Terriglobus albidus: one gene and its partner. The protein of the gene in region 1 interacts with the protein of each later gene in a pairwise test. Links are inferred from orthologs where the notes say so. Each region holds a gene or a part of one and is shown in the gene's direction. Other genes may lie near its edges. The genes, in order: pheT and secD.

Region 1 (14,887 bases):
AAGCGACGATCCAACTGGGCCAGCAGGCCCGGATTCACAGCGAACTGCGATGCGGCATCCGTCCCAAATCGCTGCAGTCCCGCAATCACCACGATCGTGTTCGCGGTTGACGCCTCCCGAAAGCGCGCGACGATGGCATAGTCCGGCTTCTGGTCGAAAGGTTTTGACGGATCCCGTCTCCAGATTCTTCCAGGATTTGCGTTATCAAGAATCGCTTGGTCGGGTTTCGCCTGGAAGTGGAAACGAAGTGGCATAAGAAAGCGTTGTGCCCACTGGTTGTTGTAGGCGCCAATGAAGATGACGGGGCCCTCTGAGATCTGGGCTAGCGTCGTCGTTGCGGCCGATTCGATTCGATACTGGCCTGCATGACCGTTCAGCACTACCGCCACCCGCCCCACGGCCAGCGTGCTTCCGAAGGAGAGAAACGGATCAGGGATGGACTGATCGGCTACCTTTGTCCCCGACGGCGAAACTGCGGAGAACACGACACCGCCAGGACAGATCAAAGCCGGCTGCTTTGTTTCGAGCACGGGACGCCAGAAACCCGCCAACGCATCCCTGTGTAGAACGCCCCGTACCCATAAAAAGCCCGCTCCTAATATAAGGAGGCACAGCAAAGAGATCGATGCCAGCGCGGTCCGCTTCCACTTTTCGGCAGATCGCAACTCCGCTATCAGTCCAGCAAAGGCCCGATCGTCCACAGGAGCCGGGCTTGCCTGCGCAACTCCACTCTCTGTCGCCTCAAGCCGCTGAAACTCGGGCACGTACGATCGCGTGGATAACCCGATATGAATCGGGTCAGCTTCGCGGGCGTGATAGTAAAGAGCAAGCCTTTTTCGCACCTCGCCCGCGGAATAACGGACAGCAGTGTCGGTATTGGTATCGTAGTCCGCCGGGCGCCCAAAAACTTCGACACCGATGGTCCGTTCCTTGAGCTGATCAGCCTGACCTTCGAGCGTCTTCTCCACCAGATACTTCAGCAAGGCCGGGTAGCGCTTGCTGCTGGAGAACTGCGGGCTGCTTAGCACCTTTTGCAGCGAGGCGCGCACCTCTTCCCGGTCCGCCTCTGTGACAGGCGTCCATAAGATCCGCTCTAGACCAACCGTTGACATGTGCTGATAAGCCGAAATCATAGCGCACATCAATGCTTCCGGTCATCCACCAATTGTTTGTCCCATGTTTGAGACAAACGTTTTTCTTCAAAGCTGGAGCAAATACTCCGTTTCAAACAGTGAGTCACTTGCCAACGCGTGATCAGAGAGACGAGCGTGGCTTTTGGCCTTAAGGAAGCCCCAAAAGAGCTCCTGAGGCGTTGCGGGTGTTTCCAGGAACGACCTGGATCACCTTTCATAGGGGGAGCTAGAGATGCGAATAGTTCGTAGTTGCGCGATTATCCTCGCGCTATTACTTTGCACCGGATTGCCGACCGCCTTCGCCCAGTTAAGCACGGCGACGATGTTCGGAACGGTGACTGATCAAACCGGATTGGTGGTCCCAAATGCCACCATTACCTTCACGCAAACGCAAACCAACTTCGTCCGCGTTGGCAAAACCAAGGAGGATGGTTCCTTCCGCGAGGAATTCCTTCCGATTGGCTCGTACAAGATTACGGTGACAGCTGATGGCTTCAAGACGCTGGAGCGCTCCGGTATCGAGCTGACCGTCATGCAGAATGCGAGCCTGCCCCTGACGATGGAGGTAGGAACCACGACCGAAACCATCAACGTCACAGCCGATGTCCCGCTGGTCAACCTGGGCTCCGCGACACTGGGTGCTACGGTGGACAACCAGCAGATCGATAATCTACCGCTGGTTAACCGCAACGTCGACCGCTTGCTGCAGCTTGTACCCGGCGTGCAGTCGGTGAGTACCATCAACAACCTCGGTTACCAGGAGATCAAGGTCCTGGTGAACGGATCGACGGACGGCTTCGTCGGCCAGGTCTCTTATTATCTGGACGGCGGGCTGAACATGACCGGTCTCCGCAACTCGGGCAACCAGGTACCGAACCCCGATGCGATCAACCAGTTCAACGTCGTAACCAACAACTACGCCGCACAACTGGGCCGTTACTCGTCTGCCGTGGTCAGTATTGTGACCAAGAGCGGTACAAACAGCTTTCACGGTTCGGTCTTCGAATTCTTCCGCGACAAGAACTTCAACTCGGTCGCGCATAACTCGACCACAAAGGGCGACTACAACCAGCATCGCTTTGGCGCGACGTTTGGCGGGCCGATCCGGAAGAACAAGGACTTCTTCTTCGGCAGCTTCGGCGTGTACCGTTTTCGTACAACAGCGACAAACAGCGGCAGCCTGCCGAGCGCTGCGCAGCTCAACGGCGACTTCTCCGAAAACCTGCCCTCGGACATCACCAAGTGCAGCGACACCCCCACATCGTTCGACAACGCGAACCAGAAGTTCCTGGTCTGCGATCCTGACCCTAATAGCCCAACCTATAAGCTGCCGCTGCCGGGTAATAAGCTGAAGTATCTCGACCCGACAGCCGTTAACGTGCTGACCTACATTCGCAGCGCGGTCTCGAAGATGCCGAAGCTGCCGTTTCAGACAGGAGATACGCAGTACACCTACCGTGTACGCGAACCCGCACCGGAGCAGAACGAAGAGTATCTGATCAAGACCGATCACCAGATCACGCCGGCACACCGGGTGACCCTGAACTACTTCCTGCTGAACTATAAGCTGCACGTCAACCTGGGCGGCTTCACGCAGCAGTGGTCGTCCTCTGACTATAAGAACAAGCAGCAGAATGCGAACGTCAGCGATATCTGGACGATCAGCGGCCGCACCGTCAACCAGTTCTGGCTAAGCTACACGCGGCAGAACGGCGGACGTAATGCGATTTCTGGAGATCCGTCCAAGAAGACTCTGGCGGACTTCGGTTCCGACCTGGGTGTTGTAGGCACTCCCTCGCTGGCGCAGATCTCGATTGGCGGTGTGGAAGGCTTCACACTGACGCAGGCCATCACCGGACCGAAGGCCGGAGCGAACGTGTATGGTGTCCGCGACGTTCTTTCAACAATGCGCGGCAATCACTCGCTGTACTTCGGCGGTGAGGCTGGGTTGGAGAAGGATTTCCAGCTAACGTCACTCAACAACTACGGAACGTTCAACTTCTCGAGCACGACCGGCAGCACCTTTGCGCGCACCACGAACGCCCTGGCTGACTTTATGTCTGGACGGCCTTCGGGCATGGGCCAGGACACCGGCTTGTATGCGAACGCGAACTGGTTCACCTATGGCATGTTTGCCCAGGACGACTGGCGCATTCTTCCGAATCTGACGCTGAATGCGGGTCTGCGCTACGACATCCAATTGGCGCCGACCGACAACCGCCACATGAACTCGAACTTCGTCCCGGGTGCGCAGTCGCACGCATTCCAGAACGTATCGATTGTGGGAACGACACAAAAACTGGCTCCGCTCGGTATGCAGTTTCCGGGTGACCCGGGAGTTCCGAACGGTGGCGCTTTCACTCCGCTTAACCACGTTTCGCCTCGCTTCGGCTTCAACTGGGACCCGAATGGCAAGGGTAAGACGGTGTTCCACGGAGCGGCCGGGCTGTTCTTCGGCGGCATCTCCGGCAACCAGTGGGAGTTCCCGTCGAACTACGCTCCGTATGCCGTACGTAATAGCGGCTACACCAAAGTAGTTTCCATGACGCATCCGTACCAGGGCGACCCGACCGAGTTTCCAACGGGCACGAACCCTTATCCCTCTCTCCAGTTCGACTACAAGTCGGGTACAGCAGCCTTCCTACCGTTCAACCAGCTCGTTGCAATGGATCCGAACTACCGCTGGCCGTACTCTGTCCAGATCAACTTCGGCTTCCAGCAGCAATTCGGTAACGGCCTGGCGCTGAGCGCGAACTATGTGGGCTCGCTCAATCGCAAGACGCCGCTGTACAACGACATCAACGGACCGATCTTTAACATCAATCCGGACACCGGACTCTCCGGCCCTTCCTGCTTTACGGATACGGCTCACAAGATACCGGATACCACCAAGGCCTGCGGCTACGCGAATACGAGCGCCACGATCAACAATCGGCGTCCTCTGAACTCGCAGTTCGGTTCCTCGGCGGCAAACCCGATCTACAGCAACGTGTGGATCATCCGCTCGAACCAGAACTCGAACTACAACGCCCTGCAGATCAAGCTCGAGAAGCGCCTGTCACACCACTTCAGCGCCAGCGGTTACTACACCTGGAGCAAGACGCTGCAGAGCAACACACTCGACTCAACCGGCGGCCTGAATGGCACGTTCGTCGACGCCAACTATCCACAACTGGAATACCGTCAGCGTTCTGACCAGGACCGCCGTCACATGATGACGATGTCCTTCGTCTGGAAGCCTGACTACTTCACGCAGTACAACCGTCTTGTGCGCACAGCGCTGAATGGCTGGACCGTCACGGGTATCTGGACTGCGAACAGCGGTCAACCGTTCACCGTCACCACCGGTAATGACAACTACTTCTCCGGCCTGGGCAACAACCGCCCGAGCCTGAAGCCTGGCGCCGTTGCCCACACGCTGCCGCAGGGCTCGCGTGTGGCTGAGATGAAGCAGTGGTTCGATACCTCGGTCTACTGCCGTCCGGGTACGGATGCCGGCTGCCCGGGCGTCGGTCCGGGAGGTCTGCTGGGCAATACGCGTCCTGCAACGCTCGACGTCCCTGGCTATCGCAATGTCGATGCTTCGCTCTTCCGCAGCTTCAATGTCTACGAAGAAGTGAAGTTCCAGCTTCGCGGCGAGTTCCAGAATGTCTTCAACCTGGTCAATCTGGGTGGACCTTCGGCGTCAATGTCGGCATCGAACTTCGGCCAGATCACCGGCAGCGGTGGCGGCGTCCGCGTCATCCAGATCGGCGGACGTGTCCTCTTCTAACGGAACACAAGCCAGCAACGGAAAAGGGAGCCTTCGGGCTCCCTTTTCTGTTGCCTATCCGACGCAGCTTGCCCGCAACCCGTGGCCACCATGTTTGTTGCGCGAAACAAGGCGCGACAAAGCGCGTTTGAGCAGAACGTAAGGCGGAGGTTACCGCATATGAATACGATCAAGTCGGCAACGAAGTGGATTGGCGGAGCGGCAATGGCTGCCGTGATGTTCTTCGGTCTCTCACACAAGGCTGAGGCGCAGCATGTCTCGTTCGGTGTGCAGGTCGGAGGTCCCGTCGTAGTCGCGGAGCCTGCGTATCCGTATGCGTATGCCTACAACGGTGGCTACTACAACGGCTATAACGGCTACTACCGCGACGACTGGCGCCGTCGCCAGCATTGGGAGCATGAGCGTTGGGAGCGCGAACGCCACTACGACCGTGACTACCGTCGGGACTATGACCATGATCGTGGACGCGGCTTCGACCGTGACCACGGCTACGGATACGGCTACGGACGCCGCTAGTTGAAAGATCTTCCACCCGGGGCGGGCGTACGTTTCCCGCCCCGTATTTTTCTTCTTTTAAATCAGCAACTTACAGTAGCGACCCGGGATTTTTTGAAAGGTTGCGCGCAACACAAAGCGAAGTTCGCCGTTCAACCCGATGTACGCAGGAGGTAAATGCGATGAGTGCTCTGAAGACAGTTTCCAGGTGGATTGCCGGTGCGGCGGTGGCCGGTGCGATATTCGTGGCGGCCCCGCAGAAGAGTGAAGCCCAGGTTGCGGTTGGTGTTCAAATTGGCGGGCCCGTAGTTGTGGCTCGTCCGGTTCCGCCGCCTTATTACCGGCCTTACTATGGCGGTTATTACCGCCCCTATGGCTACCGGCCTTATGGCTACTACGGTCCGAGACCTGTCTACTACGCTCCGCGTCCGGTGTATGTGCGGCCGGTACCTCCGCCCTACTACTACCGCCCGGGCGTCAGTTTCGGAGTCCGCGTCCGGTAACGGAAAGCATTAAAAATCCCCGCCCCACGGAGCGGGGATTTTTGTTTAAACCTGGTTTACAGAAGAGTGGCGTCGAGGGTGATTTCGGCAGCGGCAAGAAGCCGCGAGATGGGGCAGTTCTTCTTAGCGCCGTCTGCGATCTCGTGAAACTTCGCGGCATCAAGACCGGGGACACTGGCCTTGACGGTGAGCAGGATCTTGTTGACCGTAGGTGCGCCATTCACCATGTCGAGGGTAACCTTCGCGGTGGTGTCGATTGAGGCCGGCGGGGTGTTGTTCTTGGTCAACTCAGCCGAGAGAGCCATGGAGTAACAGCCGGCATGGGAGGCGGCGATCAGCTCCTCAGGGTTGGTGCCGGGCTTGTTCTCAAAGCGCGTAACGAACGAGTACTCCTGATCCTTGAGAACGCCGCTCTGCGTCGAGATAACGCCGCTGCCGTCCTTCAATCCACCCTTCCATACCGCGGTTGCGGTGCGATCTGCGATAGCCATCGATTCTTTCTCCTTGTACCGGGTTAGATGCTGCGATTTTTTTCGCGTTGCAGGTGTATGCTCCTGCCATGCAGACGCAACCTGAACAAACGGTTGAGACGGCCGCCGAGGATACGGAGAGCTGCCCGCTGCCCGGCGAACACCACCAAGTGTACTGTCCAACGTGCTCGGCGCGCCTTACCAGCCGGCGGTGCAAGCTGATCTGCGACCAGTGCGGGTATTACATGTCGTGCGCGGACTATTACTGAGACGAGTCTAGAGCTAGACATTTTTTTGTTTGTCATTTCGGAGCGTTAGCGGAGAAATCTGCTTTTCTACCGAGGCCTCTCACCCGGGCAGACTCCGAAAAGCAGATCCCTTTGGGATCACAAAAAGCGGTCGCTCCCAGGGCGATACCCGCCCTTCGCGATAAAACTGCGACGAATAGGGCAACGAAGGTAGTGGCTTAACCGAATTTGCCGATACGCCCCGTTCTCAGACGGTCACAGGCCTTAGGTTCGATAGACTATTGCCAGTACCCTGGCAATGAAGATCCTCTCCAACTGGCTCCGCTCCTACCTTCCTGCGCTCACTGTCTCTGACCGTCAACTGGCCGATGACCTGACCCTGCGCGGCATCGCCGTCGAGGGTGTCTTCGAACTGAACGACGACAATGGCTCTCTGTTCGAGATGGACATCACCACCAACCGTGTGGATGCGATGAACCATTACGGCGTAGCCCGTGAAGCAGCAGCTATCTATGACGTTCCGCTGTTGCCTCTGGATCTGGCGCTGCCTGCACCAGCTGCCGGTGAGTCTCACCCGGTCCGCATTGAGGCCAAAGACCTGTGCGGACGCTTTACAGCCCAGGTAATTCGCGGCGTCACCGTCAAGGCGACCGATGGCGACATCGCCTCGCGTTTTGCGGCGCTGGGGCAGAAGCCGATCTCGAACGCGGTCGACATTACCAACTACACCTGGCTGGCGATGGGCCACCCGACCCACGTCTTCGACCTCGACAAGATCGAGGGCGCCATTGTGGTGCGTACTGCCCGCAAAGGCGAGACCATCAAGCTGCTGGACGGAACCGATAAGGTGCTGGAAGCCGATGACCTGGTCGTCGCCGACGAGAAGAAGGCCCTTGGTCTGGCCGGCGTAATGGGCGGCTGGGACTCGCGCGTCACGGAAGAGACGAAGAACATTCTGGTAGAGGCTGCGTGGTTCGATCCGTCGAGCATCCGCCGCAGCTCTCGCCGTCACGGTCTGCATACGGATGCCTCGCATCGTTTCGAGCGCGGTGCGGATATCGCAGCTGCTCCGGCGGCCAATGCCCTGGTCTCGAAGCTCCTTGTACAGTTCTGCGGCGGCACCCTGACCGGAGCCATGACCGACGTTTTGATTCCGGAGATCGAGGCAAAGACGGCGAAACGCCCTCCCATTGCGTTGGCGGCAAGCGAAGTACAGCGCCTGCTTGGCTCAACAACCGATGGCCAAGGCATTACCGCCTGTGTCGTGGAGCAGTATCTGCGTGCCCTCGGCTGCGTCCTGGCTCCTGCCGGCGATAGCGCTTATGCGGTAACGCTTCCCTCGTGGCGGCTTGATCTTGAGCGCGAGATCGACCTGATCGAAGAGGTCGCTCGCGTGTATGGCTACAACCGTTTCGAAAACACGCTGCCGTCGTTCTCCGGTGGAGTGGTAGAGCTGCCCTACGAGGCTCCGGAGCGCGCAGTCCGGTCAACATTGCTTGCAGCGGGTTTCACAGAAGCGATCTCCAGTACCTTTGCCTCTGATGCCGATTCGCAAACCTTCGCCGGTGGCGGCGTGCCGATGGGCAATCCGCTGAATGAAGAGGCCGGTAACCTGCGTCCCTCGCTGCTGCCAGGCATGGTGACCATGCTGGCGACGAACCTGAATCGCGATGTGAACGACGTGCGGCTTTATGAGATGGGCACACGCTTCACCGGATCCACGACAACGGTCGTCGAAGAGCCGTCACTCTCTCTGGGAGCAACCGGCGGAGCCCGTGCCACCGCAGTTGTAAGCGAGGCCGATGCTCTCTTCTACGAGCTGAAGGGCGCGATCGAGAAGCTGTTTGCTCGCTTCCGCATTCCGGCGCATGTGTATGCGCAGGCGAACCTGCCATCGTGGGTCGAGCCAGGCCGCGGGGCCACCATCTCCATCGAAGGCCAGATTGTGGCCGTGTTGGGAGAACTCTCTTCTGCAGAAGCCGGCAAGCGCAAGCTGCGGCAGCCGGTGTGGCTGGCCGAGGTGAATCTGGCGAAGCTCTTCGCTTTCCCATTGCGCACGCCGGTAGCGCATGAAATCTCGCGTTATCAGGCGGTCGAACGCGACTTCTCGTTTGTCTTCCCGGATGCCGTGACATGGGCAACAGTAGAATCGGCGATCTACGGGCTCGACAACACCGAACTGTTGCGAGTGGCCCCGGAGGAGATCTTCCGCGATGCGAAGGGCAAGGCTGTCGCTGCCGGGCACTATTCCCTGCTGACCCGTGTTGTCTTCCAGTCGCAGGAGCGCACGTTGCGCGACGAAGAGCTGACGGGCTGGTCAGCCGAGATCATCAAAACGCTGGAAGGGCTTGGCGGAAAACTGCGTGCATAGCGCGTGTCATCCAATTCCTGTCAGTCCGGAGTTGAGTGACAGCCTGGGGTGCCAAGCCAGATTCCCCAGGTTGTGGATTTCCAGCCGCATATTCACCCGCGCGAAGGCTATACTTCGCCCAGAAGAGGTAGATTTTCAGCTATGAGCACCACCGCAACCACCGTAACCGTTGATGAACTGCAGGCACTCGAACAGAAGGTGCTCCGTGCCGTTGAGATTGTCCGCAAGGAGCGCGAAGAGCGCGCCGCCGCCGAGGCGAAGGTCGCGCAACTCACGCAGCAACTGCAGTCGTTGCGCGAACAGCTCGAGCTGCAGCAGATGGAGACCCAGGACGTTCAGACGCAGGTCGAGAGCCTGAAGGGTGAGCGCGAGAACGTGCGCGGACGCATGGAGAAGCTGCTCGAGCAGCTCGAGACACTGTAGGAGGAACGATGGCAGAAGTCCCCCAGGCCGTCAGTGTTGATATCTATGGGCAGATCTACAATCTGCGCGGTACCGATCCGCAGTACATCGAGCGCCTGGCTGCATTGGTCGATGCGAAGATGCGCGCCGTTGCCTCGCATGGCGCAACCGTAGATTCTCTGCGTGTCGCTGTTCTGGCCGCACTGAATATCGCCGATGAATTGGAACAGGCACGCGGCCGTTACTCAGAGCTTGAGGGCAGCGTGGAAGAGACCTCGACAACAGTACGCAACCGCGCCGATTCGCTGGCCGGTCTGCTCGATTCGATTCTGGAAGAACGCCGCGTCGGCTGACGAGGTTTCCGACCCCCGAATCAATAGAGCGAACAGACACGAAAAAGCCCCGCTGAGAGCGGGGCTTTCTTGTGTATTGCAACCGTGCAGATCTGAGGAGTGATCTGGGAAACGATCCGGGTTAGGCTTCTGCCGCAACCGGTTCGGCCTTCTCGACGATCGCCGGGCTGCCCTTGGCATCCTGGCCACCGGGCTTGCGGATGTCGATGCCGCCTTTGAAGAAGGCGCCGTCCTCGATGCTGATGCGGGCGGCGATCACATCGCCGGTCAGCGAACCTTCGCTGCGGATTTCCACGCGATCACTGGCCTGGCAATTGCCCCGCACCTTACCCAGCACGACGATTTCGCGCGCGCTGATGTTTGCGGCTACCTGACCGTTACGGCCAATCGTTACACGGTTCCCCGGCAGATTGATGGCACCTTCCACCTTGCCGTCGATGAACAAGCTCTCCGAGCCGGAGACTTCGCCCTTGACGACGAGGGATTTGCCGATCGTAGCCTGCTCGCCGGTATTGGCGGCAGCAGGAGAAGAAGAAGAAGCAGCGGGTGTCCGCGCCGCTGCCGGTTCATAGCCGGTCGCTGGCGTGGTCGGACGAATTGGTTCGGGGGTTGAGGTGGGCACGTTGCCGGGCTGGTTCGGTTTCCACATGGTGAATCCTGTTTCCTTTCGTTCGTACGCGTGTTTGACTGCGGCTCGCGTCCGCTGCCCTTATAGGGTTGATATTACTCCGTGGTTAATCCCCTAGTCGCAAAGTTTGCGGAAAACTGGGGACGGTTTCCACAGGGGACCTATCTTGTTACCAGCGAAGATACGGAGAAAAAAGGACTTCTCGCTCCCAGAAGGACCACCTTGTATTTTGCCAGTGGAACCCGGCACCATTAAGCCATGTTGACCCTAGATGAGTTGCTCAAGGAGGCTGAGGTCGCGCACGGGCATCTTTGTGCCGGGCAGATTCTCGGTGTGCGTATGGCAATGCTGGCCTGTGCCCGTCTGGGTATCGACGAGCCACGCGGCAAAGATCGCAAGCGGCTGGTGACCTGGGTCGAGATCGATCGCTGCGCCACTGACGCGATCGGTGTCGTCACCGGTTGCCGGTTGGGCAAGCGAGCCCTCAAACCAGTGGACTACGGCAAGATGGCCGCAACCTTTGCCGATCTCTCCCTGCCTTTGGGTGAAGACCGCTACAAAGCGATTCGCGTCTGCGCGCTGGAGAGCAGCAAGCAGCGGGCAAAGGAACTCTATCCCGACGTCGAGCCGAAGAACGCGCAGCAGATGCTGGCCTATCGCGAGATGCCGGAAGCAGAGCTGTTCAGCGAGGAGTGGGTCTCGGTGTACCTGCCGCCGAAGGAGTTTCCCGGGTACAAGGGAGAGCGCGTCGCTTGTGCGCAATGCGGAGAAGGTATCAACTATGACCGCTTCGTAGTTGGAGAAGGCGAAGGCGAGATCTTATGCCGAGCCTGCGCCGCACCGAAAGAGCGGTATTATCAGCCGATTTAGGTACCCTCTTTTTTTGTCATCCTGAGCGTAGCGAAGGATCTGCTTGTTCTTCCATTCCTCGCTGAAAGCGAGGAATGGACATCGCGCTACGCGCGATACTACTTTCGGCACCAAAAAGTCTGCGTGGAGAAGCAGATTTCTCCGCTACTACGAAATGACAAAGCAGGTCCTTCACTGCGTTCAGGATCACAACGTAAAAACTACTGATTCCGGATCGACCTAGTGCGCGTGGGTATGATCGCACTCGTGGTGCGCTTCTTCCGGAGGTGCGCAGCAATTCTCTTCCGCGCGCGGGCAGCACTCCATCTCGAACTGAATCGTCGTATGGGTGATGTGGAAGTTGCGGCGTAAGGCGCCCCGAATGCCATCGAGGATGCCGGCCTGGTCCTGCATCGGTACATCGCCAACCGTAACGTGGCTGGCCAGGGCATAACTCTGCGAGCCCAGGCTCCAGACGTGCAGATCATGCACATCGCGTACTCCCGGGATATCACGCATCGCCTCGCGGACATCGGCCAGGCAGAGATTGCGCGGCGTGCCTTCCAACAGGATGTTCAGGGTCTCGCGCACAATGCCGATACTCGACCACAGGATCATGGCGGCAATACCAATCGACAGGACAGGATCGATCCAGCGCAGACCGGTCCAGGCAATGGCCGCACCTCCGACGATCACAGCGGCCGTCGACAGAGCGTCGCCCATCATATGCAGGAAGACCGAGCGCAGATTCAGATCACGGCCCACGCGCCACAACAGCAGCGCGATGACGCCATTCATCACCACGCCGAAGGCGGCGACCGTCATCATGATTCCCGGCTGTACATCGACTGGCCGGTAGAGCCGTCCGACGGCGGCAAGGCCGATCCAGATGGCAATCACGATCAGGGTGAGGCCATTGACGAAGGCAGCCAGAACTCCGGCGCGCTGGTAACCGAAGGTCTTTTCGTCCGTGGCCGGCTTCGCCTGAAAGTAGACGGCCACAAAGCTGAGCAGGATGGCGAAGAAGTCGCTGGCATTGTGACCGGCCTCACCGACCAGCGCCAGAGATCGAGCGCGGATGCCGAACCACAGAGTCGCGATCACGTAGAGCGCCGTCAGCAGCAGAGAAAGCTGCAGCACACGCTGCGTTTTACCAGTCGGACTGCCGTGGACATGCATCGATCAGAGAGCTCCTGCGGAGTTACGTTCGCTGCCGCGCAGGCCGCTCCAGCTTTCGGCGAGCACGATGCTATTTCCCGGGTTGCGGGGATCGTACTTAATGCTCACGGGCAAGTCCCAGCGGACTTTGACAATACGGTCCCGGAGTGGTGTAACGTCCTGTGCGGCTTCGTATTCGACGCCGGCAAGCTCGTATTTGTAAACCAACACATCCGGAATCTCCTCGGGGCCGGTAGCTTCCACGATGGTACCGTCGATCAGCCTCCCGGACTCGGCCAGCAGCTGTCGGCGACGGCGTTCCAACTCCTCCGGGGAAGGCTTGCGCCGAAGCGCCAGCCATCCGGCGACCGCCACGGCGACGACGAATCCGGCGCCGATAGCGATGACCACCCGCGGATGGTGCATCACGGTTTGAACCAAAGGAAGCCCAGCAAAACGCATTGCGAAAGTACCTCAGACTTGCTGCCGCTAGTATGCCATCGCGGCGGTGCAGCCCTGGCGGATTTCCCACTACCCGACACTTATTTGATGCCCGGGCGGGCGGACGGGAAGCGCTGCCCGGCGGCGTACAATAAGGTGTGAGCAAAACCGCTGCAAGCAAAGGAAATTCCGTCCAAACCGGACACCAGATCGGGCATCCGATCGACCTCTCCGCCGGCCGCATTCGGTCGACGACGGTCATCTGCGTACGGCGCAATAACCAGGTGGTCATGGCCGCCGACGGGCAGGTCACCCTGGGGTCCAGCGTGCTGAAGCACTCGGCCAAGAAGATCCGCCGGCTGTACCAGGACAAGGTGCTGGCAGGGTTTGCAGGCTCGACCGCCGACGCCTTTTCGCTCTTTGGCCGGTTCGAGTCGAAGCTGGAACAGTACGCCGGAAACCTCGGCCGCGCGGCGGTGGAGCTGGCGAAGGACTGGCGCACGGACAAGATGCTGCGCCAGTTGGAAGCCCTGCTCGTCGTAGCGGACCTGAACCAGACCTTCCTGCTCTCCGGAACCGGCGATGTGATCGATCCGGACGAAGGCATCTGTGCCATCGGCTCCGGCGGCAGCTTTGCCCTCGCCGCAGCCCGCGCGCTGTACCAGAACACGGAAATGGGCCCACGCGAGATCGCCGAGAAGGCGATGAAGATCGCCGGCGACATCTGCATCTATACCAACCAGACATTCACGATTGAAGAGCTGAAGGCTTAAAATATGTCTATGGATAAGACGCTCGTTCGAGCCGCGAATCCAGAAGAACAAAAGGCTGATACCTATCGCTATTGGCAGAGTGTCTCCAGCGGGGAACGGATGCGCGCCACATGGGAACTGAGTTTGCGTTTCTACAGGCTGAAAGGGCTGGCCAACGATGGACAAAGACTTCAGAGAACTCTTGTCCGTACTCAACGCCCATAGCGTTCGTTATCTCGTTGTCGGAGGATATGCCATTTCCTTTCATGCGGAGCCTCGAGCCACGAAGGATTTGGATATCTTTATAGAGTCCACACCTCAGAATGCGACTGCGATCTATCAAGCGCTCTGCGCGTTTGGCGCTCCAATGGCAGAGATTCCGAAAGAAGTATTTGAGGACGGGACCACGACATTTCAGATCGGGGTAGCACCGTACAGAGTGGACATTATCCAGCAAATCGACGGGGTGGCGTTTGACGACGCGTGGAAGAGCCGCATCCCAGGACAGACGGATCCAGACGACCCGATGATGGTCAACTATATGTCGATCGACGATTTGATACGAAATAAGACAGCGAGCGGCAGACTCCGCGATCTGGCAGACGTTGAAGATCTACAAGCCGCCAAGCAAGCCCAGAAGAAGGACTAATTCCCATGGCCATCTACCTCCCCGGCACCGCCGAAGACCAGGCTCTCGCGCTCGACGAGCTGACGCCCCGCGAGATCGTCGCCGAACTCGACAAATATGTCGTCGGCCAGAAGGCAGCCAAGCGCGCCGTCGCCATTGCCCTGCGCAACCGCATGCGCCGTCAGAAGCTCTCCCCCGAGCTTGCCGACGAGATCATGCCTAAGAACATCATCATGATCGGGCCCACCGGCGTAGGCAAAACCGAGATCGCCCGCCGGCTGGCCAAGCTGACCAACTCGCCCTTCCTGAAGGTTGAGGCCAGCAAATTCACCGAGGTCGGCTATGTGGGCCGCGACGTCGAATCGATCGTTCGCGATCTCGTCGAGATCTCCATCGACATGGTGCGCGAGGAGAAGCTGGATGAGATCGAAGACAAGGCCGAGCTGAATGCCGAGGAGCGTCTGCTCGATCTCCTGCTTCCTCCCACACCCGTCGTACCGCCAGTGGCAACCCAGGATGGCAAGCCGCTGCTCGAAGGCAACGCTGAGACGGCGCAGGCCAGCGAGCACAAGACGCGCGAGAAGCTCCGCCAGCAGTTCCGCGAGGGCAAGCTGGATGACCGCACCGTAGAACTGGATGTCCGCGACAAGAATGGCCCCTCGTTCGAGATCATCACCAGCCAGG
Region 2 (14,889 bases), 740 kb from region 1 along the record:
TCGACGATGGTGATCTCCATCGCCTGCTCGTTCGAGACCTCTTTGATGATGGCGGGAACGGTGGTCTTACCTGCGCGTTGCGAAGCCAGCCAGCGGCGTTCACCGGCGATGAGCTGAAATTTGCCGCCAGGCAGCGAACGTACCAGGATCGGCTGGGCCACGCCCAGCTCCGCAATCGACGCACTCAGCTCCGCCAGCGCCGTCTCATCGAACCGGGTGCGCGTCTGATAGGGGTTGCGCTCGATCGCCTCGACCGGAATCTCTTTCGGTTTGCCCTCGATGACGGTGACAGAGGGGGCAGGGGGCGGTGGGGCGACGGGTTCAGCAGCCGGCTTCTTGGAGGGAAGCAGGGCTTCCAGACCTTTCCCCAGTGCGGCGCGTTTGGCTCCAGTGCTCATGGTTGAACGACTCCTGAGATGAGAAAACAGAGATCAGAGAAAAAACTTCATCGGCCGGCCTTCGGCTCATTGTGCAAGCACTATCCGGCCCATCCTGCAAATTACTACTTGTTGTAGGGCCAGAATTTGAACTCCTGCCCCGTCTTCGCTGCCTTGGCGCGTTCTTTCGCTTTCGGGCTTTCGATCTTGTTGCGCTTCAATAGCTCCAGGGCCAGGTCGCGGTAGGCATCGGACCCACGTGACCGCGGGTCGTAGACCATCACCGGCTTTCCGTGGCTGGGAGCCTCCGCCAGACGTACATTGCGGGGGATGGTGGTCTTCAACAGCTTGTCCCCAAAGAACTCCTGCAGATTGGCCGTGACCTGCTGTGCCAGGTTGGTGCGCTCGTCGTACATGGTCATCAGCACACCTTCCAGCGCCAGGCCGTGATTGAAGGCCTGGGAGACCCGGTCCAGCGTGCTCATCAGCTCGCTGATGCCTTCCAGGGCGAAGTATTCGGCCTGCATCGGTACGAGCAGGCCATCGGAGGCGACCAGGGCATTCAGGGTCAGCAGATCCAGGGCTGGCGGACAGTCCAGCAGGATAAAGGGAAAACGCTCCCGCAGCGGCTCCAGGGCATCCCTAAGCCGGAACTCCCGGCGATCCTGTTGAATGAGTTCGATGGTGGCGCCGATCAGGTTCTTGCTCGAAGGGATCAGCTTCAAGGTGCCAATCTCGGTCGTGAGCATGGCGGCGTCCGGCGTCACGGCGGTCATTAGCACGTCGTAGGTGGACGCTCGCTCGTCATCTCGTCCGAAACCGAGGCCGCCGGTGGAGTTTGCCTGAGGATCGATATCGATCAACAGGGTATCCAGGCCTTCCAGGGCAATGGCGGCAGAGAGGTTGATGGCAGTCGTCGTCTTCCCGACGCCGCCCTTCTGATTCACTATGGCTAGTACCTTGCTCATGGGAACAGAATTGAGCCTACGGGAGTGGCGATACGAGGTTCAATATGTAGCCCTCGGATACCTGTGGAACGAAGGTGGAAAAGTGTTGTTCCACGTGGAACACCTGTGACGAAAACCCGCGCCAGTGCTCTACGGGACGCATTCCGGGAGTTTTCCACCGGGAAAGAGCGGGAAGGTGAAAAAGGTTGAAAGTTGCAAACGGAAGTGGAAGGCGAAAGGCGGAGGTTGAGCAGCCGATTTTGCTCCTGAAACGGCCCGGATGTTCCACGTGGAACACCCGGATTGTCCCGAATCACCACAGACCCGTGTGCCTAGGTTCCGCCTTGGGACCTGGGAATTCGAGCGAAGCTCGAACCGGTTTTCTGTTTTCAAGCGAAGATCCTCGGATGTAGCTGGTCAGCCCCTAAAAACTGTTCACCCGGATGACTTCGCAGCGATTGAACCGCGCTCAGTACATAGCTCAATGTTCCACGTGGAACGGATTCCGGGTGAACAGATCTCTTTGGGTTTGTCATCCTGAACAAAGTGAAGGACCTGCTTTTGAGGTCCGCTCCATATCTGTCGGAAACCAGTTCTCTTTGTCATTTTGTAGCGAAGCGGAGAAATCTGCTTCTCCCTTCCGCGTCCCAGGTAGTCAGAGGCCGATCCTGCGGGATGACCAAACTACGGTTCGGGCTTGCGCTCGAAATACCCAGGTCCCAAAAGCGGGGCCCGGGGCTCCAGTACTGTCATCACCGAGGGCCTTGTTCCACGTGGAACATATCCATCCACGCCGTACGTCTCCAGCCCTCCTTCTTCAACCTGCCTGTTCCACGTGGAACAAAGCTACTACCCCATCCACCGACCCGGGCAGCGGCACAACGAACCTCGCGGGCCGGCGTAACTCCTCAACCTGGACACGGGTTGTCAGCAACATCAGATACCCCCCGGGACCAACCAGCTTCTCCGCCACCGGGATCATCTCCTGCATCTTGTCCACGGCCCGCATCGCGACGACATCGAAGCTCTCGGCCAATTTCTCCGCCCGGTCTCCCCAGACCGCTGTCTTCAACCCCAGCGTCCGAACGACCTCCCGCAGAAACGCCGCCTTCTTCCCTTGGGACTCCGCCAAGGTCACCGCGGTTTCTGGCCGCAGGATCTGGATCGGGATCCCCGGGAATCCACCTCCAGATCCCAGGTCGAGCAGCGTTCCTGTTTCCGCTGGCAATAATCCCCCGGCAAAGAGGCTCTCCCCGAAGTGCCGGCGCACCATCTCCTCTGGCTGTCGGATAGCCGTCAGGTTTGTCCGGGCATTCCACTTCAGCAGCAGGTCTAAGTACCCCGACAATTTCTCTGCGACACCAGCGGGTACTCCAGAGGGCAGATACGGTTGCAGTAAGGACTCCATGGTTTCCAGGGAAAGCGTGGTCATCGCGAGAAGTCTATCGCCCGCAGCGAACTTATGCGGAATTCAAAGCAATGTGGATAAGCCAAGCGATTAACTGTGTCATTTTTGCCACATCCGCACTTCTTTGAATCGGGGCTACTCTGACTCTCGTCACAAGTTTGGGACGGTGATTGGAACGAGTGTCAGGTAAGCCCCATTACGAACGCACCATCGCCTCGGAGATCAGCTTCTCCGGTATTGGCCTTCATTCCGGAGCTCCCGTCACCACGCGCCTTATCCCTGCCCCCGCAGGGTCAGGTATTGTGTTTCGCCGCACGGACCTGGACGGCTTCGAGATCCCTGCAAACAATCGCAATGTCGCCAAGGTCAGCTACGCCACCAGCCTGATGCGCCAGGGCGTACTCATCTCGACGACCGAGCATCTGCTCTCGGCCTTTATTGGTTACGGCATCGACAACGTCATCGTCGAGATCGACAACCTCGAGCTCCCGATCCTCGACGGCTCCGCCGGACCATACGTGACGGAATTCGAACGCGTCGGCAGCCGTCAGCAGCGCCGCAAGCGGGAATACATCCGCATCCTCAAAGAGGTCGAGGTCCGCGAGGGCGATAAGTTCATCGGCGTCTACCCCGGCACCGGCTACCAGATCGACTACCTCATCGACTTCCCTTCGCCGATCGGCCGCGAACGTTTCCTCGGCGACCTCGAGACCGGAGCTTACACCGACCTCATCGCTCCCGCCCGCACCTTCGGTTGGAAAGAAGATGAGGCCAAGCTTCGCGACATGGGTCTGATCCGCGGAGTCTCCGAGCAGTCGGCCATCATCCTCACCCGCACCGGTGTCCAGAACGGCCCGCTTCGTTTCCCGGATGAGTTCGTCCGCCACAAAGTCCTCGACCTCATCGGTGATCTCGCCTTGGCAGGCCGCCGCATTCAGGGCCGCGTTGTCGCCGAACGTGCCGGGCACGCCATGCATACCGCCCTCGTCTCCCAGCTCATGAAAGACCGCTCTACCTGGGAGCTGGCCTACGTCTACGACGAGGAGGCTGTCGAATCCGACGCCTTTGCCGGTCTGCAGCCTGTCCATGCCTAAAGCGGCGATTGCCCTTGGCTCCAATCTCGGTGACCGGCAGGAACACTTATCCCAGGCAATTCAGCAACTTAGTACGTTTGGCCAGGTTCTCGCCGTCTCTACCTTCCGCGATACCGCCCCAGTCGGCTATCTGGACCAGCCCCACTTCCTGAACGGCGCCTGCCTGCTGGAAACGGGGTTAACTCCTTTGATTCTCCTGCGGGAAATGCTCGAAATCGAGCGCAAAATGGGGCGAAATCGCGCGATTGTGCCGCAAAAAGGCCCTCGTGTGCTCGATCTCGATCTTTTGCTTTACGACGATCTCGTCCTGCACGAGCATGGGCTCACTCTTCCCCACCCGGCGATGCATGAGCGGCTCTTTGTACTTGAGCCGTTGGCAGAGATCGCTCCGGAGTGGGTCCATCCGGTATTACATAGCACCATCGCGGAGCTCCGCGATTCTCTTAGCTAGGCCATCCGCCTGTTGATTCCTCGAAACTGGGTGCCCCATCCATGGCGTAGCAATGGATGGGCACCCAGACTTGGGCTTCGTAAAATAAATCTGTGTCCCTTAGCTTTGAGCTCCTGAAAGAATCCGGCCCTGCGCGCCGGGCCACCCTGACCTTGCCTCACGGTGAGGTAGAAACCCCGGTCTTCATGCCAGTCGGCACAGCGGCCTCCGTCAAAGCCGTCCCGCAGGATGTCATGGAGACCAACGGAGCTGAAGGCAAAGGCGCGGGCATCATTCTCGCTAACACCTATCACCTCTATCTCCGCCCGGGACACGAGCTGATCCGCCGCGCCGGCGGAGTGCACAAGTTCATGAGTTGGAACCGCGCCATGCTCACCGACTCCGGCGGCTTTCAGGTCTTCAGCCTGAGCGAGCTGCGCAAAGTCACTCCCGATGGCGTCGAATTCCGCTCGCATCATGATGGATCAAAGCACTTCTTCTCGCCCGAACACTCCATGGAGGTCCAGATCGCGCTCGGCGCAGACATCATGATGGCCTTCGACGAGTGCGTCGAAACCCCAGCCACATGGGAGCGCACCAAAGAGTCGATGGGACTGACCCATGCCTGGGCGCAGCGATCGCTGGATTACTGGAAAGAACATCGTCATGAGGTGCCGTGGCATAACGAGCTCGACGGCAGTCACCAGTCGCTCTTCGGCATCGTGCAGGGAGGCATGTATAAGGACCTCCGTGCCGAATCAGCCGAGAGGCTTGTCGAGATGGATTTCCCCGGCTATGCCATCGGCGGGCTCGCGGTCGGTGAAGCGCGTGAGGTCACGCGCGAGATGATCGCGCATACGCTGGAATATCTCCCCAAAGACAAGCCGCGCTATGTGATGGGCGTTGGCTATCCCGACGAGATCGTCGAGTACGCCCGTATGGGTGTCGACATGATGGACTGCGTGCTGCCCACACGCGCCGGCCGGCACGGCCTTCTCTTCACCAGCCAGGGACGCCTGAATATCAAGAACAAGCAGTACGCCGAAGATCAGAACCCTCCTGATCCGGCATGTAATTGCATGGTCTGCCGGCGCTATACGCGTGCCTATCTGCGGCACCTGATGCACACCGGAGAGCCGCTGGCTCTTACGCTGGCGAGTGAACACAACCTCGCCTTCTATTTGGACCAAATGCAGGCGCTGCGAAACGAATTCGATCAAGCGGAATGATCGTTTTGCCGGCGAAGTGGCAGGGTAGCTAGGCAGGAACTATCTTGCCCGTAAATGCAATTGTGCAATGGGTAGGTTCCGTGACAAAGTTGAGGCATACAAGACGGGCCCGAAGCGCGCATTCAGAGCAGTAAGTACGGTAACGGCCAAGCAAGAGGATTGCTCCATGAAGCGATTTGCCTGTGGTCGTGTGGTCGCTGACCCCTCGACTCTATTTGCCGCGCACCATCTGGATGGAATTCTGGCAGGGGCGACGAAGTGTGCTCCTGGGGAGTACGGCCCCACTGCAACTTCGTTGACTGCACCTTCGGTGAAGGGATAAGCGCGCGGGCCGGCTATGTACATCAACCTCGCCAAGCGCGAGCAGCGGCGGCGCACGATTTCAGGTTTGCTCGAAGGCGATATTCCATTCGGCTTTCACTACCAGCCAATCGTCGATCTTGAACGCGGTCTTGTTACCGGCTACGAAGCGCTCGCACGCTTTCCTGCCGAAATCGCCTCGTCGCCGGATCAGGTCTTTCAGGCGGCCGGCGATCTCGGAAGACGTGCGGATCTGGAGAGCGTCGTTCTGCGGAATGCTTTTTGGGAGCGGTCGAAGCTTCCGCCGAAATGCTTTCTCACCATCAATGTAGGCCCGTCTCTGCTGCTCTCGCGGCAATGGCAGCAGCTATTAAAAGAGATCGGGCACTTCGGTGGAACCGTCTTTGAGATCACTGAAGACGAGCCCATTCACGATTACTCCATCCTCCGCTCCCGTCTCGATCAGATCCGTGAAGCCGGCGGCCACGTTGCGGTGGACGATACCGGCGCCGGATACGCCAGTCTGAAGCACGTCATGGAGCTGCGTCCCAACTTCATCAAGCTCGACCGGTTCTTTGTCGGCGGTTGTCACAAAGAGCCGGCGCGTTCCTCGCTGATCGAGATGATGGGCACCATGGCCAGCCGCATTGACGCCACGATCATCGCCGAAGGTGTGGAGACGGCAAGCGAGCTGGAAGAGCTGATTCATCTTGGTGTTTCGCTGGCTCAGGGCTACTATCTCGGCAAACCCTCCGCGGAGATGCTGCCTCTCCCTCCCCTGCAGGCCGAAGCCATTCGCACGCGGGCAGAGGCCAGACAGCAAGGCAACCTGTGGGGCGTGATCGACAGCTGCTTCACCTGTTTCGACGCGGACACAGCCGCAACCTACCTTGACGCGAACGACGAAGCGCATGTCGTCCTGCTGGTAGACGAGCGGAATCGTCCCTCCGGCATCATTGAGCGGCACTCCCTGATCGGCATTCGCCATCTGGTCCAGCCGATGAAGGTTCAGCGGGAAAGCGATCTGCGTGCAGTGCTCCAACGCTGCCTCAGCAGAGCTCCGGCCTACCGTTTCGACCCGGTCGTCGTCATTGGAGCCGACGGACGGGCGGCAGGTGTGGCTACCGTGGACCGGATGGTGAAGTTCGTCCTGGAAAACGGCCCCCTGCTCGATATGCGCGCGGCGGAGGTGCGGGCGCTGATGGGTCCGGGAGACAGGGATACGAAGGCAGGTACCTCCGGGTGTTAACAGACGTCTGCCTGGAGGCAGTTTCCTTGACATGTCGGAGCGGCCTCAGCGATGCTGGAGCCTAGCACCCTTCCATCCGGGCAGGCAGACCTGCGTCCGTTTACGGACGTAGCCATCGACCGGCATGACGCGGGCAGCGTCCATCCAGGACGGGCCCGACTTCTAAAAGGACATCGGGTGATCATTTTCGATCCGGTTGGTTCGCGTCTCTAAGGCCGCGCCCCACCGGTGTGTTGAAGGACGCTCGCGTTGACCGTATCCGCACCTGTCTCAGCCATGATCCTGCAGATTGCCCAGGGATCCTCTCTGGTTACGATGCTGCCTATCGTTCTTATGATTGCTGTCTTCTACTTCCTGCTGATTCTTCCGAATCAGCGCAAGCAGAAGAAGTGGCAGCAGATGCTGGGTGATCTCAAGGCCGGCGACCGCGTTACAACCTCCGGCGGCATCAAGGGCGTCATCCTGTCGGTAAAAGACGATTCGCTGATCCTGCGCGTCGCTCCCGACAACCTGAAGCTCGAGTTTGCCAAGAGCGCCATTGCCAGCGTTACGACCGGCGAGGAAGAAAAGTAGCCATGCAGAAGAAGCTCGCCGGTCGGACCGGCATTATTGTTGCGACTCTGGTCATCTTTACCTATTTCATCTTCTTCGGCTCCGGCCTGCCGAAGAAGGGCAGCGTGAAGCAACTGCTGACCAACAGCATCCACCTCGGCCTCGATCTCAAGGGCGGCACCCACCTGGTGCTGCAGGTGCACGTCGCTGAAGCTGTTGGCGCACAAACCGACTCGGATGTGGCTCGCCTCCAGACTGACCTGGCCAAGGCCGGAGTTACCGGTGCGCAGGTCGCCAAGCTCGACTCAACCAAGGTCGACATTATTAATGTTGCGAATGTCACGGCCGCCGACACCTCCAAGGCGCGCGGCGTTCTGAACGGTACCTCCTATTCCTCGACCTACGATGTGGCGTCGGTGCCGAACGGCTACACGCTGACCATGAAGCAGCAGTCGCGCAAGGAGATGGAGAGCACTGTTCTCCAGACCTCGATCGAGACCATCCGTCAGCGCGTTGACAGCCTCGGCGTTGCCGAGCCCGTCATCCAGCAGTACGGCCTGGGTGACAACCAGATCCTCATCGAGCTGCCCGGCATCGACAACGCCGACCAGGTGCATAACGCCATCCAGTCGACCGCTCGCCTTGAGATCCATGAAGTGGTCGGCGGACCTGCGGCTACTGAGGCCGAGGCTCTGCAGACCCTCGGCGGAGCGCTTCCTCCGGACGACATGGTCGTGAAGGGCGCGAGCTCGGTTACCGCCGCCGGCAACAGCGACATGTTCTACGTGCTCAAGCGCGTGGCCATCGTCTCCGGCACCGACTTCCGCGGAGCCCAGCCGGTTCGCGACCCCAACACCGGTCAGTCGCAGACAAGCTTCAACCTGACCAGCGGCGCCGGCGAGCGCTTCTATGAGTTCACCAGCGCGAACGTTGGCAAGGGCATCGCCGTGGTCCTCGAAAACCGCGTTCGCAGTGTGGCCAGCATCAAGAGCGCCATCCATGACTCGGGCGTGATCGAAGGTCTCTCCGAGGATGAGGCCAAGAACCTCTCGCTCATGCTTCGCACCGGTTCCCTGCCCGCTTCCATCTCGTATCTCGACACGCTGACCGTCGGTCCGTCCCTGGGCGCCGCTTCGATTACGCACGGCGTCTATGCCGCCGTCGCCGGCATGCTCGCGGTGATGTTCTTCATGCTCCTCTATTACCGCGGAGCCGGCATCAACGCCGACCTGGCGCTGGTTCTGAACCTGGTCATCCTGCTCGGCTTCATGGGCCTGACCGGATCGACGCTCACCTTGCCGGGTATCGCGGGCGTGATTCTGACCATCGGTATGGGTGTCGACTCCAACGTTCTGATCTTTGAGCGTATCCGTGAAGAACTGCACCTGGGCCGCGCGCCCAGCGCCGCGGTACAGAACGGTTTCGCGCACGCATGGATCACGATCATCGATACCCACGTGACGACGATCGTCTCGGCGGCCATCCTCTTCCTCTTTGGTACCGGTCCGGTCCGTGGATTCGCCGTGACTCTGACCTTCGGTCTGTTGGCCAACATCTTTACCGCGGTCTTCGTCTCGCGCACCATCTTTGACGCGATCCTGAACCGCAAGCAGCGCGGCGAAGCGCTCTCGATCTAATACGGAATTCTCGGAGCAACAACAGTGGAACTGTTTCGCGATATCAATATCGACTGGCTGGGCAAGAAGTGGTATCTGCTCGCCTTCTCTCTTGTCTTTTCAGTGTCGGGCATCTTCAGCATGCTTTTCTGGCACAAGATTCCATACGGCGTCGACTTCAAGGGCGGCACCCAGGTGCACGTCAGCTTCGACCGCACGCCGAGTGAAGACCGCATCCGCGCCGCCTTCGATGCCGTCGGCATTAAGGATGAGAAGGTCCAGGCCGTGAGGGGCGACGTGGGCGCCCGTCCCGAGGTTCTGATTTCATTGCCCGAAAAGAGCGACGCCACCGGCTTCGATGCCCGTGCGGCTGTTCTTAATGCCCTGGAAACGAATTATCACGACGGCGGCTTCAAGGTGGAGAGCTCTCAGACCATCGGACCGACGGCCGGCGAACAGCTTCGGCACCAGGCCCTGTTTGCGACGCTCTACTCGCTGCTCGGCATGCTGGTCTATCTCTGGTTCCGCTTCGAGCTCATCTATGGCGTGGCTGCCGTGGTGGCCGTCTTCCATGACACCCTGATCACCATCGGCGCCTTCAGCCTCACCAACCAGGAGATTACGCTCACGGTAGTGGCGGCAATCCTGACGCTGGTCGGTTACTCCATGAACGACACGATCGTGGTCTTCGACCGTATCCGCGAGAACCTGGCGACGGCGCGCCGTGAGACGCTGTCGACCGTGGTGAACCGCAGCATCAACCAGACCCTGAGCCGTACCATCCTGACCTCGGGTCTGACCTTCCTTACCGTTCTCTCGCTGTATCTTTTCGGCGGAGAGGTGCTGCACGGCTTCAGCTTCGCGCTGGTGGTCGGCATCCTGATCGGTACCTACTCGTCGATCGCAGTGGCGGCTCCCATGCTGGTGGCGTATCAGGACTGGCGCATTGCCAAAGGTAAGGCGGCATCGCTTCCCGGCGGCAAGCGAGCGTAATTGCGGTTGGGTTGCACTGTCTTTAGTGCAACCCAGAAACTTTTTCAAATTTTTTGGGAACACCTCCCCATTCCGGGAACAAAATCAGAATCTGCGGTGTCTGTAGCACGTAGCTCACCTCCAATTTGAGGGTTGCAACTATGTTTGAAGACTCGTTGATGGAATCCGGCGGCAAGATCAAGTCCAAGTCCAAGTACTGGATGATCGCTACCTTTAGTTTCAACGGGGTCATCATTGCTCTGATGATCCTGATTCCGCTGCTGTATCCCGAAGCGCTGCCTAAGACGGCGATGACGGCGATGCTCAGCGCGCCTCCGCCGCCTCCGCCTCCGCCACCTCCGCCGCCTCCGGCGCAGGTGGTGAAGCCGATCAAGGTCATTAGCGAGCTGGACCAGGGCCTGCACGCTCCGACCAAGATCCCCAAGGACATCAAGATGGTTAAGGAAGACGCTGCGCCTCCGCCGCAGGTCGCCGGTGTTGCCGGTATGGCGGGCATGGGGGGCGGCTCCGGTTCCGGCATCGCTGGTGGTGTTCTCGGTGGTATCGGTACGGCTCCGGCTCCGGTCGTGAAGGTGGCTCCTCCCAAGGGACCGACTCGCGTTTCGGCCGGTGTGATGGCTGGACAGATCCTGGTGAAGACCAACCCGGTCTATCCTCCGATCGCCCGCGCCGCTCACGTACAGGGTTCGGTTGTGCTGCATGCCGTGATCTCGAAGAGCGGCACCATCCAGAACCTGACGGTCATCAGCGGACCTGAGATGCTGCGTAACGCGGCCGTCGAGGCTGTGCAGCAGTGGAAGTACAAGCCCTACCTGCTCAACGGTGAACCCACCGAAGTGGATACCACCATCACCGTAAACTTTACGATGGGAGGCTAAGTCTCAAGACTTAGCAGCAGGTTTCGACATTGCGGGGGCTGTGGCCCGGCTGGCACAGCTCAAACAATTAACGTTTTGCATCACACGTAGTACCGGAAGTCCCAATCAGGAGGAAAGAATCAAGTGATTCTCGCTCATCTCGCAACTTTCGCCCCCCACAGCATCGGCATGTTTCTCCAGGAGGGCCAGGTAAGCTTCTCGCTCATGGGTCTGTGGACGAACATGGGCTGGCTGGCCCGTATCGTCGCCATCATCCTGTTCATCATGTCGATCTGGTCGCTGGCTGTGATCATCGATCGCGCCCTGTATTTCTCGGCTGCCCGTAAGCAGTCCCGTGAGTTTGCTCCCAAGGTTGCCGGCGCTCTGAAGGACGGCCGTCTGGATGAGGCGATCAAGATCGCTGACCGTTCCAAGAAGTCGCACCTGGCCGAGGTTGTTACCGCCGGCCTGCAGGAGTTCCGTTCGTTTGGTTCCGGCGGTTCCATCACCGAGGACCAGATCGAGTCTGCCAAACGCGCTCTGGAGCGCTCCGAAGCTATCGTTCACGCCAAGCTGAAGCGCGGCCTGGGCGGTCTGGCCACCATCGGTTCCACCGCTCCGTTTATCGGTCTGTTCGGTACGGTAGTCGGTATTCTTAACGCCTTCCAGCAGATCGCTACCCAGAAGACCTCCGGTATCGGCGCTGTCGCTGGCGGTATCTCGGAAGCTCTGGTAACGACCGCGTTCGGTCTGCTCGTAGCTATCCCGGCCGTTATGTGCTTCAACTTCTTCACCGGTAAGGTTGAGTCCTTCGACGTGGAGATGGATAACAGCTCCTCGGAGCTGGTGGACTACTTCATCAAGCAGTCGCACCGCTAAACAGCCCAAGCGAGAATCTCCGCCTCGTACCCCGGTCAGCCGCCGCGAAACGGCATGACCGGGGTACGGGCGGCCTGAAACCCTCGCAGTACGAAAAGACTCGCTTAAGGAGCAACTCCAATGGGAATGGCATCTCGGAACCTCGAGGGTGCGGTAAATTCCAACATCAACGTCACACCGATGGTGGACGTGATGCTGGTGCTGCTGATCATCTTCATGGTCATTACCCCCATGTTGAACAACAAGGTGAACGTCGAACTGCCCAAGGCGAACGCCGCGGTGATCATGGAAGACGCGAATAAAGAAGATTCCGTGGTCGTTGCTGTGACCCGTGACGGCAAGGTCTTCCTGGGCGGTGACCAGGTGACTGTTGACGATATGGGCGCCAAGATCTCGGCCAAGCTGGAGAACAAGACCGAGAAGCACGTCTACCTCCGTGGCGACGCCCGCGCGAACTACGGCAAGGTAATGGACGCTGTCGACGGTATCCGTTCGGCCGGCGTAAGCCAGCTCGGTCTGCTGACCGAGAAGACTGAAGATCAGTAAGTAAGCTCAAGATTCGCCGCCCAAGCGCGGCAACGAAGGAGATTCAGCTATGGGAATGAGTGCCGGTGGTGGTGGCGGCGTCTCTTCTGACATCAATGTGACGCCCATGATCGACATTCTGCTGGTGCTGCTGATTATCTTCATGGTCATCCAGCCCACGGCAGTTCATGGACTGGACACCCTGGTGCCTCAGCCGCCGAAGGACAAGAACCAGCAGGAGAACCCCAACGACCGCACCATCGTGGTGCAGGTGTTGTCCAACAATGGCCGTCCTGCCTACAAGATCAACGACACGGACTTCGCGAAGGATGGCCTGACGCCCAAGCTGCAGGAGATCTACGCGACCCGCGCCGAAAAGGTCATGTTCGTCAAGGGTGACAAGGACCTCGACTTCCAGTACGTCGCTGAGGTGATCGACTTCGGACACGCCGCCGGCGTGGACAACATCGGTCTGATCACGCCTCGCGTCGAGGCTGGACAGTAAGCATACGGTGAGCTTCTGCCGCGCCTGGGCTCTCTGCTCATGCGTGCCCGGAAGCACGTCGTCGACATATGCCCTACACGGGCGGTGGCACACAGCTGCCGCCCGTGGTGTCTTTAGAGCATTTTCCCTGTTGCTGGGTATCCCGGGAAGAGCATGCAGTGGCGTTTTCATTGAGGAAAACGCCCATAGATGCATAAGCCCTGCACGACACCTACAGGAAAAATGCTCCAATGCTGTGCTCGCTCATGACTTCCTTAACGAGGTCTTTATGACATTCACAGCAGCAACCCGCATCGCCTCTGAGATCAACGTCACACCGCTGATCGACGTTCTTCTCGTTCTGCTCATTATCTTTATGGTCATTGCTCCCATACCCAGCCACGGCATCGGCGCGGCGCTTCCCCAACCGGCGACGCATTCGGCCCCGGAACCGGTCTCCGTTCCGTTAGTAGTGCAGTTGTCCTATGGCGATCGTGGGGTACCCGCCTATGCTTTGAACCGTCAGGAGATAGCTCCTGATGAGGTGGGCAGCCGTCTTGCAATGGCAATGAACCTGAGGCAGGACCACACCGTTTTTTTACAGGCGGATGAACGTTTTGACTTGCAGGCGGTCGCCGGCGCGGTCAATACTATCCGCCGCGCAGGGGCCTCGGAAATTGCTTTGTTAACCAGAAAAGACTGCAACCAGATGAACTGCTGAACCGTCTTCGGAGGAGGGTTACCACCTGATCGGTACCGATCAGGTGGGCCAATCTCCTTTTCACCTTCAACTACTGGCCATGCGTCATGCTATGCCTTTACAATCATCGTGCAAGACTGTCGCGCTTCTCGCACGCAATCCGGCAAAATCACTACATCGCGAATTCTCAAGGAGACCCTTCGTCCAATGAAATTCCAGCTACGTGTTCCGGCAATGGCCGCACTTCTCCTGGTTACGCTTCTCTCGGCCACCGGATGCAACCGTCTGAAGGCCCGCGACCAGCTCACGAAGGGCATCGCATCCTTCAAGGCCGCGAAGTACGAAGACGCTATCAATCATTTCCAGCAGGCTCTTGATTACGATCCGAGCTACGACGTGGCCCGTCTCTATCTCGCCACCACGCTGGCATCGCAGGTAGTGCCTAACCTTGAGACGCCTGAGAACCTCAAAACAGCACAACGTGCAATGGATGGTTTTCAGCAGATCCTGACGAAGGACCCGAAGGACAAGACTGCTCTGCAGCAGATGGCTTCCATCAGCTTCAACCTGAAGAAGTTTGATGATGCGAAGAACTGGCAGAAGAAGGTGATCGAGGTCGATCCCGCTGCCTCTGAGGCTTATTACACCATCGGCGTAATCGACTGGATGCAGTCGTATAAGAACGCCACCACCATCCTCGCCGCCGATGGCCTGACCGACGGTGGCGACGGCAACCCCAAGAAGAGCAAGGACGCGTGCGCCAAGCTGCAGGCCCAGAACACCAACCTGGTGAGCGAAGGTCTGGAGTATCTGCAGAAGGCCGTCGATAACAACGCGACTTATGAGGAAGCCATGACCTACCTCAACCTCACCTACCGCCGTAAGGCTGACCTCGAGTGCGGCAACGATCCCGCTCGCAAGGCCGACCTGGATAAGGCGCAGGAGTGGAGTGACAAGGCCATGGGCGCACGTAAGGAAAACGAGCGCAAGAAGGAAGAGAAGAACAAGGGCGGCGTCACGATGTAGTCTTCGCCCATGCGACGAGAAGCGCAAAGGCCTCCCGCAAGGGAGGCCTTCTTCTTTGCCTCTCTTGACTACGGTGGCCCACCTTGAATGGCGTTGAAGGGCTTCGTTGAAAGTTAAAAGTTGAAAGTTGAAGAGGTACGGCATGGACAACCGGGATCGCATGGATAGCCCAAACACCGGGTGCCCCGGGTCCCTCGGGGACCTGGGCATTCGCGCACCGCGC

The links.
Region 2: the proteins of pheT (region 1) and secD interact in binary tests that used the Escherichia coli proteins (3 or more experiments, as listed by UniProt). The link is inferred for Terriglobus albidus from one-to-one orthologs.

The regions. Positions count from the first base shown.
Region 1 is NZ_CP042806.1:1,359,018-1,373,904, reverse strand. The notes cover bases 6,491-9,455. They hold pheT (phenylalanine--tRNA ligase subunit beta), read left to right. Parts: upstream 6,491-6,919; coding sequence 6,920-8,992; downstream 8,993-9,455. Other genes in these bases: FTW19_RS05460 (cell division protein ZapA), read left to right, coding at 9,424-9,455; FTW19_RS05465 (hypothetical protein), read left to right, coding at 9,134-9,415. Also shown: FTW19_RS05495 (hypothetical protein), read right to left, coding at 1-1,142; FTW19_RS05490 (TonB-dependent receptor), read left to right, coding at 1,366-4,905; FTW19_RS05485 (hypothetical protein), read left to right, coding at 5,065-5,421; FTW19_RS05480 (hypothetical protein), read left to right, coding at 5,583-5,903; FTW19_RS05475 (OsmC family protein), read right to left, coding at 5,960-6,394; more of FTW19_RS05460, read left to right, coding at 9,456-9,747; FTW19_RS05455 (bactofilin family protein), read right to left, coding at 9,869-10,396; FTW19_RS05450 (FmdE family protein), read left to right, coding at 10,634-11,245; FTW19_RS05445 (cation diffusion facilitator family transporter), read right to left, coding at 11,465-12,403; FTW19_RS05440 (hypothetical protein), read right to left, coding at 12,407-12,808; ATP-dependent protease subunit HslV, read left to right, coding at 12,982-13,596; FTW19_RS05430 (DUF6036 family nucleotidyltransferase), read left to right, coding at 13,754-14,224; ATP-dependent protease ATPase subunit HslU, read left to right, coding at 14,230-14,887.
Region 2 is NZ_CP042806.1:620,771-635,659, forward strand. What follows is about bases 6,950-9,916. They hold secD (protein translocase subunit SecD), read left to right. Parts: upstream 6,950-7,609; coding sequence 7,610-9,223; downstream 9,224-9,916. Other genes in these bases: FTW19_RS02600 (EAL domain-containing protein), read left to right, coding at 6,950-7,034; yajC (preprotein translocase subunit YajC), read left to right, coding at 7,284-7,607; secF (protein translocase subunit SecF), read left to right, coding at 9,248-9,916. Also shown: FTW19_RS02570 (ParB/RepB/Spo0J family partition protein), read right to left, coding at 1-398; FTW19_RS02575 (ParA family protein), read right to left, coding at 503-1,345; 16S rRNA (guanine(527)-N(7))-methyltransferase RsmG, read right to left, coding at 2,142-2,756; lpxC (UDP-3-O-acyl-N-acetylglucosamine deacetylase), read left to right, coding at 2,912-3,826; folK (2-amino-4-hydroxy-6-hydroxymethyldihydropteridine diphosphokinase), read left to right, coding at 3,819-4,277; tRNA guanosine(34) transglycosylase Tgt, read left to right, coding at 4,370-5,485; FTW19_RS25675 (hypothetical protein), read left to right, coding at 5,652-5,807; more of FTW19_RS02600, read left to right, coding at 5,823-6,949; more of secF, read left to right, coding at 9,917-10,195; FTW19_RS02620 (energy transducer TonB), read left to right, coding at 10,336-11,073; FTW19_RS02625 (MotA/TolQ/ExbB proton channel family protein), read left to right, coding at 11,197-11,931; FTW19_RS02630 (ExbD/TolR family protein), read left to right, coding at 12,052-12,477; FTW19_RS02635 (ExbD/TolR family protein), read left to right, coding at 12,527-12,961; FTW19_RS02640 (biopolymer transporter ExbD), read left to right, coding at 13,230-13,661; FTW19_RS02645 (hypothetical protein), read left to right, coding at 13,848-14,666. UniProt on the Escherichia coli protein: Part of the Sec protein translocase complex. Interacts with the SecYEG preprotein conducting channel. SecDF uses the proton motive force (PMF) to complete protein translocation after the ATP-dependent function of SecA.